3 regions of the Enterobacter sp. HK169 genome follow, and region 1 is predicted to be linked to each of the others. Evidence: riboswitches for the same ligand, from Rfam matches in the RefSeq annotation. Region 1 holds a riboswitch; each other region holds the start of a gene.
What was found. Region 1 has a riboswitch for thiamine pyrophosphate ahead of thiM (hydroxyethylthiazole kinase). Riboswitches for the same ligand answer to the same signal wherever they lie in the genome.
Positions count from the first base shown of each region.

Region 2: another riboswitch for thiamine pyrophosphate. It lies ahead of thiB (thiamine ABC transporter substrate binding subunit); the one in region 1 lies ahead of thiM (hydroxyethylthiazole kinase).
Region 3: another riboswitch for thiamine pyrophosphate. It lies ahead of thiC (phosphomethylpyrimidine synthase ThiC); the one in region 1 lies ahead of thiM (hydroxyethylthiazole kinase).

Region 1 is NZ_CP017087.1:1,406,207-1,412,341, reverse strand. Features, by position in the region: gene EnteroDNA1_RS06760 (pyridoxal phosphate-dependent decarboxylase family protein) at 1-52, opposite strand, end outside; gene EnteroDNA1_RS06755 (diaminobutyrate--2-oxoglutarate transaminase) at 71-1,447, opposite strand; gene EnteroDNA1_RS06750 (hypothetical protein) at 1,761-2,195, opposite strand; gene EnteroDNA1_RS22545 (YadA C-terminal domain-containing protein) at 2,406-3,281, opposite strand; TPP riboswitch at 3,913-4,009, shown strand; gene thiM (hydroxyethylthiazole kinase) at 4,045-4,815, shown strand; gene thiD (bifunctional hydroxymethylpyrimidine kinase/phosphomethylpyrimidine kinase) at 4,812-5,612, shown strand; gene EnteroDNA1_RS06730 (GntR family transcriptional regulator) at 5,655-6,135, shown strand, end outside.
Region 2 is NZ_CP017087.1:3,683,058-3,689,192, reverse strand. Features, by position in the region: gene EnteroDNA1_RS17520 (sugar efflux transporter) at 1-111, opposite strand, end outside; gene sgrT (glucose uptake inhibitor SgrT) at 231-383, opposite strand; gene sgrR (HTH-type transcriptional regulator SgrR) at 472-2,127, shown strand; TPP riboswitch at 2,164-2,264, shown strand; gene thiB (thiamine ABC transporter substrate binding subunit) at 2,296-3,279, shown strand; gene thiP (thiamine/thiamine pyrophosphate ABC transporter permease ThiP) at 3,255-4,865, shown strand; gene thiQ (thiamine ABC transporter ATP-binding protein ThiQ) at 4,849-5,550, shown strand; gene EnteroDNA1_RS17490 (DedA family protein) at 5,595-6,135, opposite strand, start outside.
Region 3 is NZ_CP017087.1:3,178,367-3,184,501, forward strand. Features, by position in the region: gene EnteroDNA1_RS15065 (HesA/MoeB/ThiF family protein) at 1-734, opposite strand, end outside; gene thiE (thiamine phosphate synthase) at 721-1,362, opposite strand; gene thiC (phosphomethylpyrimidine synthase ThiC) at 1,362-3,257, opposite strand; TPP riboswitch at 3,336-3,447, opposite strand; gene EnteroDNA1_RS15080 (Rsd/AlgQ family anti-sigma factor) at 3,502-3,999, opposite strand; gene nudC (NAD(+) diphosphatase) at 4,095-4,868, shown strand; gene hemE (uroporphyrinogen decarboxylase) at 4,907-5,971, shown strand; gene nfi (deoxyribonuclease V) at 5,981-6,135, shown strand, end outside.

The sequences.
Region 1 (6,135 bases):
AAGCTTCAATGCTCTGCGCAGAGGAGAACAAAATTGGGTTTGAATCAGACATCGTAATCAATAACTCCGGTTACGCCGGGCGAACGCCCGCAGCAAGCAGTGCCTGCTCAAATTTATCCAGGAAGATTTTCAGCTCTTCGTCGCTGATCAGCAGAGACGGCAGCAGACGCAGAACGATACCGTTACGGCCGCCGCGCTCCAGAATCAGACCGGCTTCGAAGCACTTCTTCTGAATCAGTGCAGACAGCTCGCCGTCGCCCGGGAAGCAGCCCATGTGGTCAGCGGCTTCGTGTGGCTTAACGATCTCAATACCGATCATCATGCCCAGACCGCGCACGTGGCCGATAACAGGATAGCGTTTCGCCATCTCTTTCAGCTGGCCTTTCAGCCATTCGCCCTGAGCGGCAACTTTGCCCGCGATGTTCTGATCTTTCAGGATTTTCAGCGTCGTCAGGCCGGTCGCCATCGCCAGCTGGTTGCCGCGGAAGGTACCGGTGTGGTGACCTGGTGCCCATGCGTCAAACTGCTTTTTAATACCGAGAACGGCCAGCGGCAGACCGCCACCTACGGCTTTAGACATCACGATGATGTCTGGCTCAATGCCCGCATGCTCGAAGGCGAAGAATTTACCGGTACGGGCAAAGCCAGCCTGAACTTCGTCGAGGATCAGCAGAATGCCGTGTTCCTGAGTCACTTTACGGATGCGCTGCAGCCACTCAGCCGGAGCCGGGTTCACGCCGCCTTCGCCCTGAACGGCTTCCAGAATCACCGCAGCAGGTTTACGCACGCCGCTTTCAACGTCGTTGATCAGGTTATCGAAGTAGTACGTCAGCGCTTTCACGCCCGCTTCACCACCGATACCCAGCGGGCAACGGTACTCGTGCGGGTAAGGCATGAACTGCACTTCTGGCATCATACCGTCTACCGCTTCTTTCGGAGACAGGTTGCCGGTCACAGACAGCGCGCCGTGGGTCATACCGTGGTAACCACCAGAGAAGCTGATGATACCGCTACGACCGGTCACTTTTTTCGCCAGCTTCAGCGCCGCTTCAACGGCGTCAGCACCGGATGGACCGGTGAACTGCAGGCAGTACTCTTTGCCCTGACCAGGCAGCAGAGAGAGCAGGTATTCAGAAAACGCGTCTTTCAGAGGCGTAGTCAGATCCAGGGTATGTAACGGCAAGCCGCTGGTAATGACATTTTGGATGCTTTTCAGCACATCAGGATGGTTATGGCCAAGCGCAAGGGTCCCTGCGCCTGCTAAACAGTCAAGGTATTCTTTATTATCTGCATCGGTGATCCACACGCCTTCTGCTTTAGTGATGGCTAAAGGCAGTTTGCGCGGATAACTCCTGACGTTAGATTCAAACTCGGCCTGACGGGCCAGATAGGTTTCGTTGCTTTTGTGGGCATCTACGGTGTCAATACGGACTTTATCCGTCATCATATCACTCCTACAACCGCCGCTTCGTTATGAGCCACGATTGAATAAAAAGTTAAAAAACAGATGGGGGCCTGAAAAAAACGCCGCCAATATAGAGCCTTTTGCCACGGGGCTCAATGGTTAATTTGTTTACTGTTTTGTGACATGGCGCTCAGGGGAGGGGATATCCCCTTTTTAAGAAAGAAAATTGCACTTTATGGTAAAGAAAAACAGACTGTTACGTGTGTTCTGCCCTGACTGTAAATTCATAAAAAAGAGTGTGACAAATCGTGCCATTCGCTGACCGAAAAGGAGGCAGACTGCCTCCTTGTTCGCTTTATTTCTGCGACACCTGCAAAATGCCGTGGTTACGCCCCGTCGTCTTATTCCAGGACGCCGCCGTAATGCCGTTCTCATCAATGCTTAGCGATATAACAAAACCATTACCGTGAATCTCATAGAAATGAGCATTCAGACGCTTAACGGTGGCCTTTTTGCCGTTAATGGTGGCGTTAAAAAAGCCATTTGAAATCGTGGCGTTAACCGCATCCGATGTAAAAGTGGCTTCACGCAAAGGGTCGTGGCCCGCAGCTGTTGAGTGCTGCGCCGCATTTTGGGCTTTTGTTTTGTGGATATCACAAGAGCCGTCATTCGCGTTCATCTCAGTACATCCTGAACGTTCTAATTGAGCACGATAATGCGCGTTAATCGCATGAGCCGGTGTTGTCGCTACCGTTAACATCAGTGCAATCCATATTAATTGAGTTTTCATGGCTAAACTTTTGTTCACCTTATAAAACGCACAGATAATAGGAGACGTACATCATGCCGATCCAAATACCGACGCCAATGAGCATCAGATACAGGGTCGCTGAAATAATGATATGTCTGAGCATGTTTTTTCTGTCATCGCTATTCTTGCCGGAGGCAAGCAGGTTATTAACTTAATGGCGTAAGTTAATAATGCTTAAGTTGTATTTCGTTAAAAGCCCATTCCGACGCCAACTGACGCTCCCATATTATTGGCGGTATCATCAGAGAAGCTCACTTTCGCGATCACATGTGAACTAAAGTTAACGGATGCCCCAACGGCAAGGGCGCTTTCACTATTGTATGTGGCTCCGCCAGCAGAGAACATAACATGCTGATTCGTTTGTACCTGCGGTAATCCAGCCATCGCCATGGCACCTGAAATACCGGCATTAGCTTGCTTCTTATTATTATCTACTTCATCGTGCAGTGATTTAAATTGCTGGTTGGTATTGTTATTCATTGCCTGTAACGTCTGTTTCGTTGCCAGCAGATCCTGTGCGGTGGCGGTAACTGCCTGGGTATTATTAGCCACTTTAGTTTGTGTTGCTGCGTCTACCTGCATGTGCGTCACGGTGGTCGTCACGCCATCTTTGCCATCTACGCCGTTAGTGGGTTTAGGGGCATTTTCCAGGCTGTCAAGACGGTTATCTTGCACTTTGTTAACGTTTTCCATATTGATAATTTCTGTGCCGTTCGTCATAACGCCCTGTAAAGCCGCATCGCTTTTTTGATTGGCGGTATCTGCAAGCGCACCAGCAAGCAAGGCTTTTTGGTAAGCGTCATTTGTGGCTTGCTCAATAACCAAAACACCTAATTTAGTGGATTGAAGGTCGCTATCCACCTGCGTTAAGCGATTTTCAGTTGAGAGATCGCGAGCAATGCTATCGACCCTGTTTTGCGTAATTTGGTCTTGATGGTCATTCACAATATCTGTGATTGATGCGTCATCCCAAACGGCAGCAGCAGCGTTGGTAATATTCACGGCGCTACCGGCGACCACCCCAAATACAAAAACAGGAATAACAGATTTATTGAAAATTTTCATTCGAAGGACTCACATCATTAACGTATTAAAAAACAAAATTAAGCAGAACAGTTTTGGCTTTAGTGGCATGTGGATATCTGTATTTCCATATCTCAATACAGGATATTCAATGCCCGGACCTTTTTTAGTAGCGTGAATAAACTATCGATTAAACCCAAATTGATGATTTTGATCTAAATCATAAATGATATGAATAAATGAAAGGGCAGGGTGCGGTATCGAGGAGGTTTATTTAATGTATACATTAACTTATGGATTATGCGATAAATCCAGGGGAGCGTTAAGCTATTGATCAAAGTACAAATGTTTAATAGAGTTAAATAAATTAATACTGTCTTATTCTTTCATGCGAAAGAAGTTTCCCTATCTTATAAAAGCGTAATGAGCACGTAATAAAAAATAAAAATAATAGTCTCAGTAAAAGTACGTAATAAAGTTTTTCAATAACGTATTAACAATTACTGAACCAGAATTAACTAAAGCGTAATAAATGTTGGCAAATAACGGGAAAGAGCGCCTGGAGATTTCCGCGGTGACAACGGCGTGATAAATCGAAACTCCTTGCGCCTGGCCTGGGGCCGCGGTTACACTACATAACGTTAATGAGTTTTATAACTCACTGTTTTAAAAGTGTTTTGACTCGGGGTGCCCTTCTTTGTGAAGGCTGAGAAATACCCGTATTACCTGATCTGGATAATGCCAGCGTAGGGAAGTCAGATGCCTTCCCGGTCATCGCTTCTTCACGCAAGGCAGGAGCGAACCCATGCAGCCTGACCTGCTCGATTTACACGTTTTACACCACTTCCGAACCCGTTCTCCGCTGACCCACTGTATGACTAACGATGTCGTACAGACCTTTACGGCCAACGTTTTGCTGGCGCTTGGCGCCTCACCCGCGATGGTGATTGAAGCCGAAGAGGCTGAACAGTTCGCCGCCATCGCCGATGCGCTGCTGATTAACGTAGGCACGCTGACCTCGCCGCGCGCCCAGTCGATGCGTCGGGCAATAGAAAGCGCGGTGGCGGCAGGCAAGCCCTGGACGCTGGACCCGGTTGCTGCGGGCGCCCTGACGTTCCGCACCCGTTTTTGCCATCAAATCCTTGCCCTGAAACCGGCCGCCATTCGCGGCAATGCCTCCGAGATTCTGGCCCTTGCCGGAATGAGCGCGGGCGGGCGCGGCGTCGATACAACCGATACCGCAGCCAGCGCGGTGCCCGCTGCACAGGCGCTGGCGCGCCAGACCAATGCCGTTGTGGTCGTCACCGGTGAGGTGGATTACATCACTGACGGGCAACGCACCCGCACGGTAACGGGCGGCGATCCGTTGATGACGCGCGTAGTGGGAACGGGATGCGCGCTTTCTGCCGTTGTGGCGGCGAGCTGCTCGCTACCGGGCGACCGGATGGATAACGTCGCTGCCGCCTGCGGATGGATGAAGCGGGCCGGAACGGTGGCCATTGCGCAGTCGCGTGGACCAGGCAGTTTTGCCAGCGCGTTTCTGGATGCGCTTTATACGCTGGAGGAGCAGGCATGAAGCGGATTAACGCCCTGACCATTGCCGGCACCGATCCCAGCGGTGGCGCGGGTATCCAGGCCGATCTCAAAACCTTCTCGGCCCTTGGCGCGTACGGCTGCTCGGTCATTACCGCGCTGGTGGCGCAAAACACGCGCGGCGTGCAGTCGGTCTACCGTATCGAGCCGGATTTTGTTGCCGCGCAGCTGGATTCAGTGTTCAGCGATGTGCGCATCGATACCACCAAGATCGGCATGCTGGCGGAGACGGATATTGTGGAGGCGGTGGCCGAGCGGCTTAAACGCTATCAGGTGCAAAACGTGGTGCTGGATACCGTCATGCTGGCAAAAAGCGGCGACCCGCTGCTCTCCACCTCCGCCGTGGAGACGCTGCGTACAAAGCTACTGCCGCAGGTGGCGCTTATCACGCCCAATCTGCCGGAGGCCGCCGCGCTGTTAGGCACATCGCATGCGCAAACTGAACGCGAGATGAAAGCGCAGGGAAACGCGCTGCTGGCGATGGGCTGCGGGGCGGTTCTGATGAAGGGCGGTCATCTGGATGATGCTGAAAGCCCGGACTGGCTCTTTACCCGCGACGGCGAAGTACGTTTTACCGCTCCGCGCGTGCAGACCAAAAACACCCACGGCACTGGCTGTACGCTCTCCGCCGCGCTGGCGGCGCTGCGCCCGCGGCATGAAGGCTGGGCCGATACGGTGCGCGAAGCGAAAACCTGGCTCTCGGCGGCGCTGGCAAAAGCCGATACTCTGGAAGTGGGTCACGGTATTGGGCCGGTTCATCATTTTCATGCATGGTGGTAACCCAGTATACTGGCAGGAAACACCACGCCTGAGAAAACAGAGATGGAACAAGCGCATACCCGGTTAATCGCTCAACTGAATGAACGGATCGCCGCGCCTGACAACACGCCGCTGTACCTGAAATTTGCCGAAACGGTAAAAAACGCGGTGCGCAGCGGGGTGCTGGAGCACGGGAATATTTTGCCCGGCGAGCGCGATCTGAGCCAGTTAACCGGGGTGTCGCGCATCACCGTGCGAAAGGCGATGCAGGCGCTCGAGGAAGAGGGCGTGGTCACTCGCTCCCGTGGCTATGGCACGCAAATCAACAATATCTTTGAATATTCGCTGAAAGAGGCGCGCGGTTTTTCCCAGCAGGTAGTGCTGCGCGGCCAAAAGCCTAATACGCTGTGGGTCAACAAGCGGGTGGTGAAGTGCCCGGAGGAGGTCGCAAACCACCTGTCGATCCCTCCGGACAGCGAGGTCTTTTTGCTCAAGCGCATTCGCTATGTGGATGACGATGCGGTATCGATTGAAGAGTCCTGGG
Region 2 (6,135 bases), 2.3 Mb from region 1:
GCTCAGCGTCGGCGCCTGCAGCGCCCCCGCCACGCCCATCATAAAGGCCACCAGCATAAAAGCGGCATACACGCCGTTCAGGCGTCGCCCCATCGTCATCAACCAGAGCATGCGCAAGTCCTTGTGAAAGCGAATCGAAATTGGGTGAATAGTAAACGAAAAAAGCCAGCAAAAACATTTTGCTGGCGGGTGATAAGCACCAATACTCAGTCACACATGATCGAGGCGAGTTAGCGGGAAGAGGTCGGTGTGGTAACGTCCCACTGCATCAATTCTTCTAACGTTTTCAGCCGTTGCTCTGCACACCGGCGGGCCAGCCAGGACGATCCTTTTGTCGCTGAAAAGTACTGCTGATAGAACTGACGTGCGGTAGACCTCTTCATAATTTACCTCCTCGCTTCATCGGGGAGAATTATTGGCCTAATATAGGGATAAATAAATTGCTGGTTTTTTGTCAGGAGTTCCCCTTTTATGCCTTCCGGTCGTCTGCAACAACAGTTTATCCGCCTCTGGCAGTGCTGCGAGGGGCAATCTCAGGAGACTACGCTCAACGAGCTGGCTGACCTGCTTAGCTGCTCCCGCCGCCATATGCGCACGCTGCTCAACACCATGCAGCAGCAGGGCTGGTTAAGCTGGGAAGCGGAGGCGGGACGCGGCAAACGTTCGCGGCTGACCTTCCTCTATACCGGGCTGGCGCTGCAGCAGCAGCGCGCGGAAGATCTGCTCGAGCAGGACCGCATCGATCAGCTGGTACAGCTGGTTGGCGACAAAGCCGCCGTGCGCCAGATGCTGGTTTCCCATCTCGGGCGCAGCTTTCGTCAGGGCCGCCACATTCTGCGGGTGCTCTACTACCGTCCGATGAAAAATCTGTTGCCCGGCACGGCCTTACGCCGCTCAGAAACGCATATGGCCCGGCAAATCTTCAGCGGCCTGACGCGGATAAATGAGGAAAACGGGGAACTGGAGGCGGATATCGCGCATCACTGGCAGCAACTTTCCCCGCGCCACTGGCGCTTCTTTTTACGCCCCGGCATCCACTTTCACCACGGCCGCGAGCTGGAAATGCACGACGTCATCGCCTCCCTGGAACGTGCCCGCAGGCTACCGCTCTACTCGCATATCTCCCGCATCCACTCGCCCACGGCCTGGACGCTGGATATTGAGCTGTCGCAACAGGATAAGTGGCTTCCCTGGCTGCTGGGCTACGTGCCGTCGATGATTTTGCCCGGCGAGTGGGAATCAATGAACAATTTTGCCAGCCTGCCGATTGGCACCGGGCCTTACTCCGTGTCCCGCAATAACAGCAATCAGCTGAAAATCCGCGCGTTCGACGACTACTTTGGCTATCGGGCGCTCATCGACGAAGTGAACGTCTGGGTATTGCCGGATCTCAATGAAGACCTGAGCTGCGGGCTGACGCTGGAAGGCCCCACCACGGGAGAAAAAGCCGTGGAGAGTCGCCTCGAGGAAGGGTGTTACTATCTCCTGTTTGACCGCCGCACCCACCGTGGGGCAAACCAGGCCGTCCGCAAGTGGGTTAGCCACGTTTTGTCCCCTTCCAATCTGATTTACCATGCGGAAGAGCAGTACCAGACATACTGGTTCCCGGCGTACGGCCTGCTTCCGCGCTGGCACCACGCCCGCCCGGTGCACTGCGACAAACCCGCAGGGCTGGAGTCCATCACCCTGACCTACTACCGCGAACACGTGGAGCATCGTTTTATCGCCAGAATCATGACCCGGCTGCTGGCAGCCGAGGGGGTCACGTTAGAGGTCAGGGAAGTGGACTATGACGAATGGCATCAGGGGGAGATCGCCAGTGATATCTGGCTCAACAGCGCCAACTTTACCCTGCCGCTCGATTTTTCGCTTTTCTCGCATCTGTATGAAGTCCCGCTGATCCAGCACTGCATCGACCGTGACTGGCAGCAGGATGCCGCCCTGTGGCGCGCGGGCGAAATGAATCTTGCAGCGTGGTGCCAGCAGCTTCTGGCCGAGCAGGCGATCGTACCCTTGATCCACCACTGGCTGATGATCCAGGGCCAGCGCAGCATGCGCGGCCTGCGGATGAACACCCTGGGCTGGTTTGATTTTAAATCCGCCTGGTTTGCGCCGCCGGAGCCATAACGCTTTCGTAATATTCACCAAATCATTACAATAGCGCCGTTCTCAACGGGGTGCTGCATCACAGATGTGCGCTGAGATAATACCCGTCGAACCTGATCCGGATAACGCCGGCGAAGGGATTTGAGGCTGTCTCTCAAAATCCTTTGCCACTCAACCTTGAGGTGCAAAGTGTTAAAAAAAGTTCTCCCCCTGCTGGCGCTGTTTGCGCTGCCTGCTTTTGCGAAGCCCGTCCTGACGGTCTACACCTATGACTCCTTCTCTGCCGACTGGGGCCCTGGCCCGGTGGTTAAAAAAGCCTTCGAAGCTGACTGTAACTGCGAGCTGAAGTTCGTGGCGCTGGAAGATGGCGTATCGCTGCTCAACCGTCTGCGCATGGAAGGGAAAAACAGCAAGGCCGACGTAGTGCTCGGGCTGGATAACAACCTGCTGGAGGCCGCCTCGCAAACCAAACTGTTTGCCAAAAGCGGCGTCGCGGCAGATGCCGTTAACGTGCCGGGCGGCTGGAAAAACGACACCTTTGTGCCGTTCGACTATGGCTACTTTGCTTTTGTTTACGACAAAAATAAGCTGAAAAACCCGCCGAAGAGCCTGAAAGAACTGGTTGAGAGTGACCAGAAATGGCGCGTGATTTATGAAGATCCGCGCACCAGTACGCCAGGCCTGGGCCTGCTGCTTTGGATGCAAAAGGTTTACGGGGATAAAGCGCCGGAAGCGTGGCAGAAACTGGCCGCCAAAACCGTCACCGTGACCAAGGGCTGGAGCGAAGCCTATGGCCTGTTCCTGAAAGGCGAAAGCGACCTGGTGCTGAGCTACACCACCTCTCCGGCCTACCACATTATCGCCGAGAAGAAAGATAACTATGCTGCCGCTGATTTTGCTGAAGGGCATTATCTGCAGGTGGAAGTCGCCGCGCGTACCGCCGCCAGCAAACAGCCGGAGCTGGCCGAGAAGTTCCTGAAGTTTATGGTTTCACCGGCGTTCCAGAATGCGATTCCCGCAGGCAACTGGATGTATCCGGTCACGAACGTTGCGCTGCCCGCAGGTTTCGAGCAGCTGACCAAACCAAAAACCTCGCTGGAGTTTACGCCGCAGCAGGTCGCCGCGCAGCGTGCAGCATGGGTAAGTGAATGGCAACGCGCCGTCAGCCGTTGATTCCCGGCTGGTTACTTCCCGGGCTGCTCGCCGCCACAGTGATGGTGGCGGTCAGCCTGGGGGCTTTTCTTGCACTGTGGTTCAACGCGCCAGAGAGCGACCTGCTCGCCCTCTGGCACGACAGCTACCTCTGGCACGTTATCCGTTTCTCCTTCTGGCAGGCGTCTCTCTCAGCCCTGCTGTCGGTGCTCCCGGCTATTTTTCTTGCGCGCGCCCTGTATCGCCGGCGTTTCCCCGGCAGGCTGGCACTGCTGCGCCTGTGCGCCATGACGCTGATCCTGCCCGTGCTGGTGGCGGTATTTGGCATCCTCAGCGTTTACGGTCGCCAGGGCTGGCTGGCTTCGCTGTTCGGCCAGCTTGGTCTGGAATGGTCATTCTCTCCTTACGGATTGCAGGGCATTCTGCTCGCGCACGTGTTTTTCAATATGCCGATGGCAACGCGCCTCTTCTTGCAGGCGCTGGAAAACATTCCCGGCGAACAGCGTCAGATTGCCGCCCAGCTCGGCATGCGCGGCGTTTCATTCTTCCGCTTTGTCGAATGGCCGTGGCTGCGCCGCCAGATCCCGCCCGTCGCGGCGTTAATCTTTATGCTCTGCTTTGCCAGCTTTGCCACCGTGCTGTCGCTCGGCGGCGGGCCGCAGGCCACCACCATTGAGCTGGCGATTTACCAGGCGCTGAGTTACGACTACGATCCCGGTCGCGCCGCGCTGCTGGCGATGGTGCAGATGGCGTGCTGCCTTGTGCTGGTGCTGTTGAGCCAGCGGCTGAGTAAAGCCATTCCTGCTGGCAGTAATCAAATAACCGGCTGGCGCGACCCGCAGGACAGCCTGCACAGCCGCGTTACCGATTTTATCCTGATCGCGCTGGCGCTCCTGCTTCTGCTGCCGCCGCTGATGGCCGTTATCGTTGACGGACTGAACCTCAATCTCATGTCCGTCCTGCAACAGCCCATCCTCTGGCAGGCGACCTGGACCTCGCTACGTATCGCGCTGGCGGCAGGGTTACTGTGCGTCGTGCTGACCATGATGCTGCTGTGGAGCAGCCGTGAACTCTATGCCCGGCAGGCCCAAAAGGCCGGGCAGGCGCTGGAGCTGACGGGCATGCTGATTCTGGCGATGCCGGGCATCGTACTGGCGACGGGCTTCTTTTTACTGTTCAACAGCACCGTCGGCCTGCCGGAAAGGGCCGATGGCATTGTGATTTTCACCAACGCCCTGATGGCCATTCCTTACGCGCTCAAAGTGCTGGAAAACCCGATGCGCGACGTCAACAGCCGCTACGGTTTGCTGTGCCAGTCGCTGGGCATGCAGGGCTGGCAGCGGCTGAAGGTGGTGGAACTGCGCGCGCTAAAACGTCCGCTGGCGCAGGCGCTGGCGTTTGCCTGCGTGCTGTCGATTGGGGATTTTGGCGTGGTGGCTCTCTTTGGCAATGAAGATTTCCGCACGCTGCCATACTGGCTCTATCAGCAGATCGGCTCTTATCGCAGTCAGGACGGCGCGGTCACCGCGCTGTTACTGCTGCTGCTGTGCTTTGCCTTATTTACCGTTATCGAAAAACTTCCGGGGCGTGATGTTAAAACTGACTGATGTAACCTGGCTTTACCAGCATCTGCCGATGCGCTTCACGCTCTCCGTGCGCCAGGGGGAGATAATCGCCGTGCTTGGTCCAAGCGGCGCGGGAAAAAGCACGCTGCTTAATCTGATTGCGGGTTTTCTGCAGCCGGCAAGCGGCGCGATCGTCATTAACAATCACGATCATACCCACACGCCGCCTGCAAAACGTCCGGTCTCAATGCTGTTTCAGGAAAACAACCTGTTTACCCATCTGACGGTGCGGCAAAACATCGCGCTGGGGATGCATCCGGGACTCAGGCTGAACGATGCCCAGCGCCAGAAGCTGGAGATCATTGCCGCCCAGATGGGGATCAACCAGTTCATCGACAGGCTGCCGGGCGAGCTTTCCGGCGGCCAGCGTCAGCGCGTGGCGCTGGCGCGATGTCTTGTCCGCGAGCAGCCGATCCTGCTGCTGGATGAGCCGTTCTCGGCGCTCGATCCCGCGCTGCGCCTGGAGATGCTCGCCCTGGTGCAGGACGTCTGTCAGCGCCAGCAGCTGACGATGCTGATGGTTTCACACAGTATTGAGGATGCTGCCCGCATCGCCCCGCGATCGGTGGTGATTGCCGAAGGGCGTATTTTGTGGGATGGAAAAACAGAAGAACTGCTGAGCGGTAAGGCGGGGGCGTCTTCACTGTTGGGCATTCGTGCGGTCTGATGCCCTCACCCTGGCCCTCTCCCACGGGGAGAGGGAAATCGTCGTTAACGGCTCACCACTTTCAATAAAATCTCGCCGTACACCGGCATCAGCGGGTGGCGAATCAGCGCGACCAGCGCCACCACAGCCACGCCAAGCGTCAGCGGGGCCAGCCACAAAAGGCGAGAGCGCGGAAGATAGCGCGTCAGGCGATCGACGCTGGCTTTCCCACTGCGCCACAGCCGCCAGCAGAGCCATGCCGCCAGCCACAGCAGCACAGCCGTACCCAGCAGCAGCCACTTAAACTCACCGCTTTGCATACCGTCAGGGATATCGATGGCCGCGCCGGCCAGAATCCCCGGCAGGAAGTAGAACGGCGGCCAGAAGACGCAGCCGATAATGTTCGGCACCACGAATTTCGCGACGGGCAGATCCAGCATCCCCGCCACCATCGGCACCAGCGGACGCGTTGGCCCGACAAAGCGGCCGACGAGGATGGTAAACATGCTGTGCTGATGCAGCGCATGCTCGGTTTTATCCAGCAAGGCTTTGTTCTTTTTCATGAACGACCAGCGGTGCAGCGGCTTCTTAAAGCGCCAGCCCAGC
Region 3 (6,135 bases), 1.8 Mb from region 1:
CCTCCGCATACCGGGCAGCGGCTGGCGCGGTGTAACGCCAGATGACGCCAGCCGCTGGAGCGGGCATCAAACAGCCGCAGCGAATTGCGTTCCGTCTCCATGCCGCTGAGCAGCTTGATGGCCTCCAGCGCCTGCATTGTGCCCATTACGCCGACCACCGGACCCAGAATGCCCGCCGTACGGCAGTTGCGCGCCGGCTCGGCATCGTCCGGCCACAGGCAGCGATAGCAGCCCTGCGACCACGGCGGGGTCAGGACCATCATCTGCCCGCCGAAACCCACCGCGCTGGCGGTGATAAGCGGCGTATTATTTGCCACGCAGGCGGCGTTAATCGCCTGGCGCGTCGCCATGTTGTCCGTGCAGTCCAGCACCACGTCGGCAAGGGCGACCTCACGGCGCAGGTTTTCACCGCTGAGCCGATCCTGCAGGGCAATCAGCGCGATATCCGGGTTGAGCTGGTTCAGGCGCTGCCGGGTAATTTGCGCTTTTGGCTGGTTGATATCCTCGGTGGAGAAGAGGATTTGTCGCTGCAGGTTGCTGAGGTGAACCTCGTCGTCGTCGGCCAGCACCAGCGTACCGATACCTGCGCCTGCCAGATAAAGCGCGGCGGGCGCGCCTAACCCGCCCAGACCGACAATCAGCACCCGGCTGGCGAGCAGCTTTTGCTGTCCGTCGATGGCGATATCTTCCAGCAGGATCTGACGGCTATAGCGCATAAAATCACGATCGTTCATCACCCGCTCCTGCCAGCTGTAACAGCTGTTCGGTGGCGAGACGCCAGTCTGCGGCCTGGGTAATGGCGCTGACGACGGCGATACTGCCGACGCCGGTCTCCAGCACCGCCGGGGCGCGTTCAAGGCTGATTCCGCCGATGGCGACGGTGGGGTAATCGGCAAGGCGTTTAACGTGACTCGCCAGCTGCGTCAGCCCCTGCGGTGCGGAGGGCATCTGCTTGGTTTGCGTCGGGAAGACGTGACCCAGCGCGATGTAAGAGGGACGGGCCGCCAGCGCCACGTCGATCTCCATGTCATCGTGCGTTGAAACGCCAAGACGCAACCCGGCTTCGCGGATAGCGCTCAGATCCGTTGTTTCCAGGTCCTCCTGACCCAGGTGCACGCCGTACGCCTGGTGCTTAACGGCCAGCCGCCAGTAATCGTTGATAAACAGACGGGCGTTATGCCGACGGCCAAGCGCGATGGCGGCAACCACATCGGCTTCCACCTCGTCGTCGCGTTTATCCTTGATGCGCAGCTGGATCGTTCGAACGCCTGTCTCCAGCAGGCGCTCTATCCACTCCACGCTGTCCACCACCGGATAGAGCCCTAAACGGTAGGGAACGGGCGGGAAATCGGGCTTATACATTACGCCTCCTCTTTTTTGAGGTAGATTTCGCCGCCTTTGGCGCGGAAGGTTTCAGACATGTCCGCCATGCCCACTTCAATGGTCTGCGCGGCGGCGTAGTCGCGCACCTCCTGGCTGATTTTCATCGAGCAGAATTTTGGCCCGCACATAGAGCAGAAGTGCGCGACTTTGCCCGATTCCTGCGGCAGGGTCTCGTCGTGATAGGCGCGGGCGGTGAACGGGTCCAGCGCCAGGTTGAACTGGTCTTCCCAGCGGAATTCAAAGCGTGCCTTCGACATGGCGTTATCGCGGATTTGCGCGCCCGGATGGCCTTTGGCCAGATCCGCGGCGTGGGCGGCAATTTTGTAGGTGATCAGCCCCTGCTTCACATCCTCTTTGTTTGGCAGGCCGAGGTGCTCTTTTGGCGTGACGTAGCAGAGCATAGCGCAGCCGAACCAGCCGATCATCGCCGCCCCAATGCCCGACGTGAAGTGGTCATAGCCCGGCGCAATATCGGTGGTCAACGGCCCCAGGGTGTAGAACGGAGCTTCGTGGCAGTGCTCCAGCTCCTCGGTCATGTTGCGGCGGATCATCTGCATCGGCACGTGGCCCGGGCCTTCAATCATCACCTGCACGTCATACTCCCAGGCGATTTTGGTCAGTTCGCCCAGCGTGTGCAGCTCGGCAAACTGCGCTTCGTCGTTCGCGTCGCGAATAGAGCCCGGACGCAGGCCGTCGCCCAGCGACAGAGAGACATCGTACGCGGCGCAGATTTCGCAAATTTCGCGGAAGTGTTCGTAGAGGAAGTTTTCCTGATGATGGGACAGGCACCACTTCGCCATGATGGAACCGCCGCGCGAGACGATGCCGGTCAGGCGCTTCGCCGTCATCGGCACGTAGCGCAGCAGCACGCCCGCGTGAATGGTGAAATAGTCCACGCCCTGTTCGGCCTGCTCCAGCAGCGTGTCGCGGAACGCTTCCCAGGTGAGGTCTTCGGCAATGCCGTTGACCTTTTCCAGCGCCTGATAAATCGGGACGGTGCCAATCGGTACCGGGCTGTTACGCAGGATCCATTCGCGGGTTTCGTGAATATAGCGTCCAGTGGAGAGGTCCATTACCGTGTCCGCGCCCCAGCGCGTGGACCAGACCAGCTTCTCCACCTCTTCTTCGATGGAGGAGGTGACGGCCGAGTTACCGATGTTCGCGTTGACCTTCACCAGGAAGTTGCGGCCGATAATCATCGGCTCGGATTCCGGGTGGTTGATGTTGGCGGGGATAATCGCGCGGCCTGCGGCCACTTCGTCACGCACAAACTCCGGCGTGATGTTCTCCGGCAGGCGAGCGCCAAAGCCTTCACCCGGATGCTGATAGCGCAGCACTTCGCTACGGATGCGCTCGCGACCCATGTTTTCGCGGATGGCGATGAACTCCATCTCCGGCGTGACGATGCCCCGGCGCGCGTAGTGCAGCTGGGTCACGCATTTGCCCGCCTTAGCGCGTTTTGGCGTCAGCAGGCCGGTAAAGCGCAGCTCGTCCAGACCGTCGTCGGCCAGGCGCTCTTTGGTGTAGGCAGAGCTGAGTACGCTCAGCTCTTCACAGTCGTTGCGCGCATCAATCCACGGCTGGCGCAGCTTTGCCAGACCCTGCTGGACGTTGATGGCAACATCAGGATCGCCGTACGGACCGGAGGTGTCATACACCGGCACGGCTTCGTTGTCTTCATACTGGGGGTTATCTTTGCTGCCGCCGATAAGCGTCGGGCTGAGCTGGATTTCGCGCATTGGGACGCGGATATCGGCCTGCGAGCCGGAAATGTAGATGCGTTTCGAGTTCGGGAAAGCGGTGCCTTCCAGCGTGTCGATGAAGTGTTGGGCCTGTGCGCGCTGTTCGCGGCGGGTCAGTTTTGCAGTAGACATAGCTCATTCCAAAAGTGAAGGACATGGCTTGTCAGACGACGGATGAAGCAAGAGAGGATCGCCCTCAGGCGATACAACAGCAATGTGACTCTTGTTCCCTTCGCAGGTATTAGCCTGATCAGGTTCCGCGGATCCCGAATTAACGGTCTCAGCCCGCGCGTTCAGGCGCTGGGCACTCCGACAAGAAAAATCCCCCTCGTGAGAGGGGCGAATGGTTGTAAATTACTCGTTAACGATGAAGAACTCAAGCAGGGCGCGCGACGTTCTCTTCGTTACTGATGTTCAAATCATTGTCCAGCACGAGGGCGATCAGCTTATCTTCCAGCGTGAATCGCTCTTCCAGCGCTTCGCCGAGGTCGGATAGCGCCTGCTGAAACTCAAGATAGTTATCGTGATCGATAGCGTTCTCGAGCGCGGAATCATAGTAATCCATGATCTGCTGGGTGTTGGCTTCCAGAAGGGGATAGAGCTTGCTGGCCGCTAAATAGGGTGTTGTACCTTCCATTTCGCGGATAATGCGTTCATAAATATTGAAATGGCCGTCGGACAGATAGTCGACCAGGCCCTGACAAAAATCATCCAGCGCTTTTTCATTCAGTCGCATAAACGATTCTTTGCCAGGCTTAATACCGACCAGATTGTAATAAGCCACGAGTAGATGCTTGCGTACATGTAGCCAGCGATCCACCAGTTTGTTATTTCCTCTAACGCGCTCAGTCAGGCTTTCCAGCTGGTTTAACATGGTCGACTCCGCAAAATGTAGGATTGAATCTGCTTATCCAGAATGTAACCACAATGCTAACAACATGTCAGTGAAGCGAAGGTAGTGCAATAGATATGGATCGTATTATTGAAAAATCAGATCTTGGTTGGTGGATCGTCAGTCACGAACAAAAATTATGGCTTCCTGCCGGGGAAATCCCCTATGGCGCAGCTGAGGCGTTCGATCTCGTTGGCCAGCCAGCGCTACAGATCGGCGAGTGGCAGGGTGAGCCCGTGTGGTTGATCCAACAGTCCCGCCGCCAGGATATGGGATCGGTGCGCCAGGTGCTGGATCTGGACGTGGGGCTGTTCCAGCTGGCGGGGCGCGGCGTGCAGCTGGCCGAGTTTTACCGCTCGCATAAATACTGCGGCTACTGCGGTCATACCATGCGCCCGAGCAAAACCGAGTGGGCGATGCTCTGCAGCCACTGCCGCGAACGCTACTATCCGCAGATAGCGCCGTGCATTATCGTCGCTATCCGCCGGGAGGATTCCATCCTGCTGGCGCAGCATACCCGCCATCGCAACGGCATTCACACCGTGCTGGCCGGCTTCGTCGAGGTGGGCGAAACGCTGGAGCAGGCGGTAGCGCGCGAGGTGATGGAGGAGAGCGGGATCAAAGTGAAGAACCTGCGCTACGTTACCTCGCAGCCGTGGCCGTTCCCGCAGTCGCTGATGACGGCATTTATGGCCGAATATGATAGCGGCGAGATCGTTATCGATCAGAAAGAGCTGCTGGAAGCAAACTGGTATCGCTACGACGATCTACCGCTGTTACCTCCGCCGGGCACCGTGGCGCGTCGGCTGATAGAAGATACCGTGGCGATGTGTCGGGCCGAGTATGAGTAGTGTTACACTGAGGCCATGACGCTTAAGGAACTGCAAAAATGACCGAACTGAAGAACGATCGTTATCTGCGTGCGCTGCTGCGCCAGCCCGTTGATGTCACCCCGGTGTGGATGATGCGCCAGGCGGGACGCTATCTCCCGGAGTACAAAGCCACGCGCGCGCAGGCGGGCGATTTTATGTCGCTGTGCAAAAACGCCGAGCTGGCCTGCGAAGTGACGCTCCAGCCGCTGCGCCGCTTCCCGCTGGATGCTGCGATCCTCTTCTCGGATATTCTGACCATTCCGGATGCAATGGGCCTTGGCCTGTACTTCGAAACCGGTGAAGGCCCGCGTTTCACCTCCCCAATCAAAAGCAAAGCCGACGTGGATAAGCTGCCGATCCCCGATCCGGAAGGCGAGCTGGGCTACGTGATGAACGCCGTGCGCACCATTCGCCGCGAGCTGAAAGGTGAAGTGCCGCTGATTGGCTTCTCCGGCAGCCCGTGGACGCTGGCGACCTATATGGTGGAAGGGGGCAGCAGCAAAGCCTTTACCATGATTAAAAAGATGATGTACGCCGAGCCGCTGGCCCTGCATGCGCTGCTCGATAAGCTGGCGAAGAGCGTCACCCTCTATCTGAACGCGCAGATTAAGGCGGGTGCGCAGTCGGTGATGATTTTCGATACCTGGGGCGGCGTGCTGACCGGGCGCGATTATCAGCAGTTCTCCCTGTACTACATGCACAAAATCGTCGACGGCCTGCTGCGTGAAAACGAAGGCCGCCGCGTGCCGGTGACGCTGTTCACCAAAGGTGGCGGCCAGTGGCTGGAAGCGATGGCGGCAACCGGCTGCGACGCGCTGGGCCTCGACTGGACCACCGATATCGCCGATGCGCGCCGTCGCGTGGGCGACAAAGTGGCGCTGCAGGGCAATATGGACCCGTCCATGCTCTATGCGCCGCCAGCGCGCATTGAAGAAGAAGTGTCGACTATACTGTCTGGTTTCGGCCAGGGGGAAGGCCACGTCTTTAACCTCGGCCACGGCATTCATCAGGATGTGCCGCCAGAACACGCAGGCGTATTTGTGGAGGCGGTGCATCGGCTTTCTGCCCAGTATCACAAGTAAGGAGTGATTATGGATCTCGCGTCGCTACGCGCTCAACAAATCGAACTGGCCTCATCGGTGATCCGCGAGGATCGTCTGGATAAGGATCCTCCGCAGTACATTGGCGGAGCAGACGTCGGATTCGAGCAGGGTGGGGAAGTGACGCGAGCGGCGATGGTGGTACT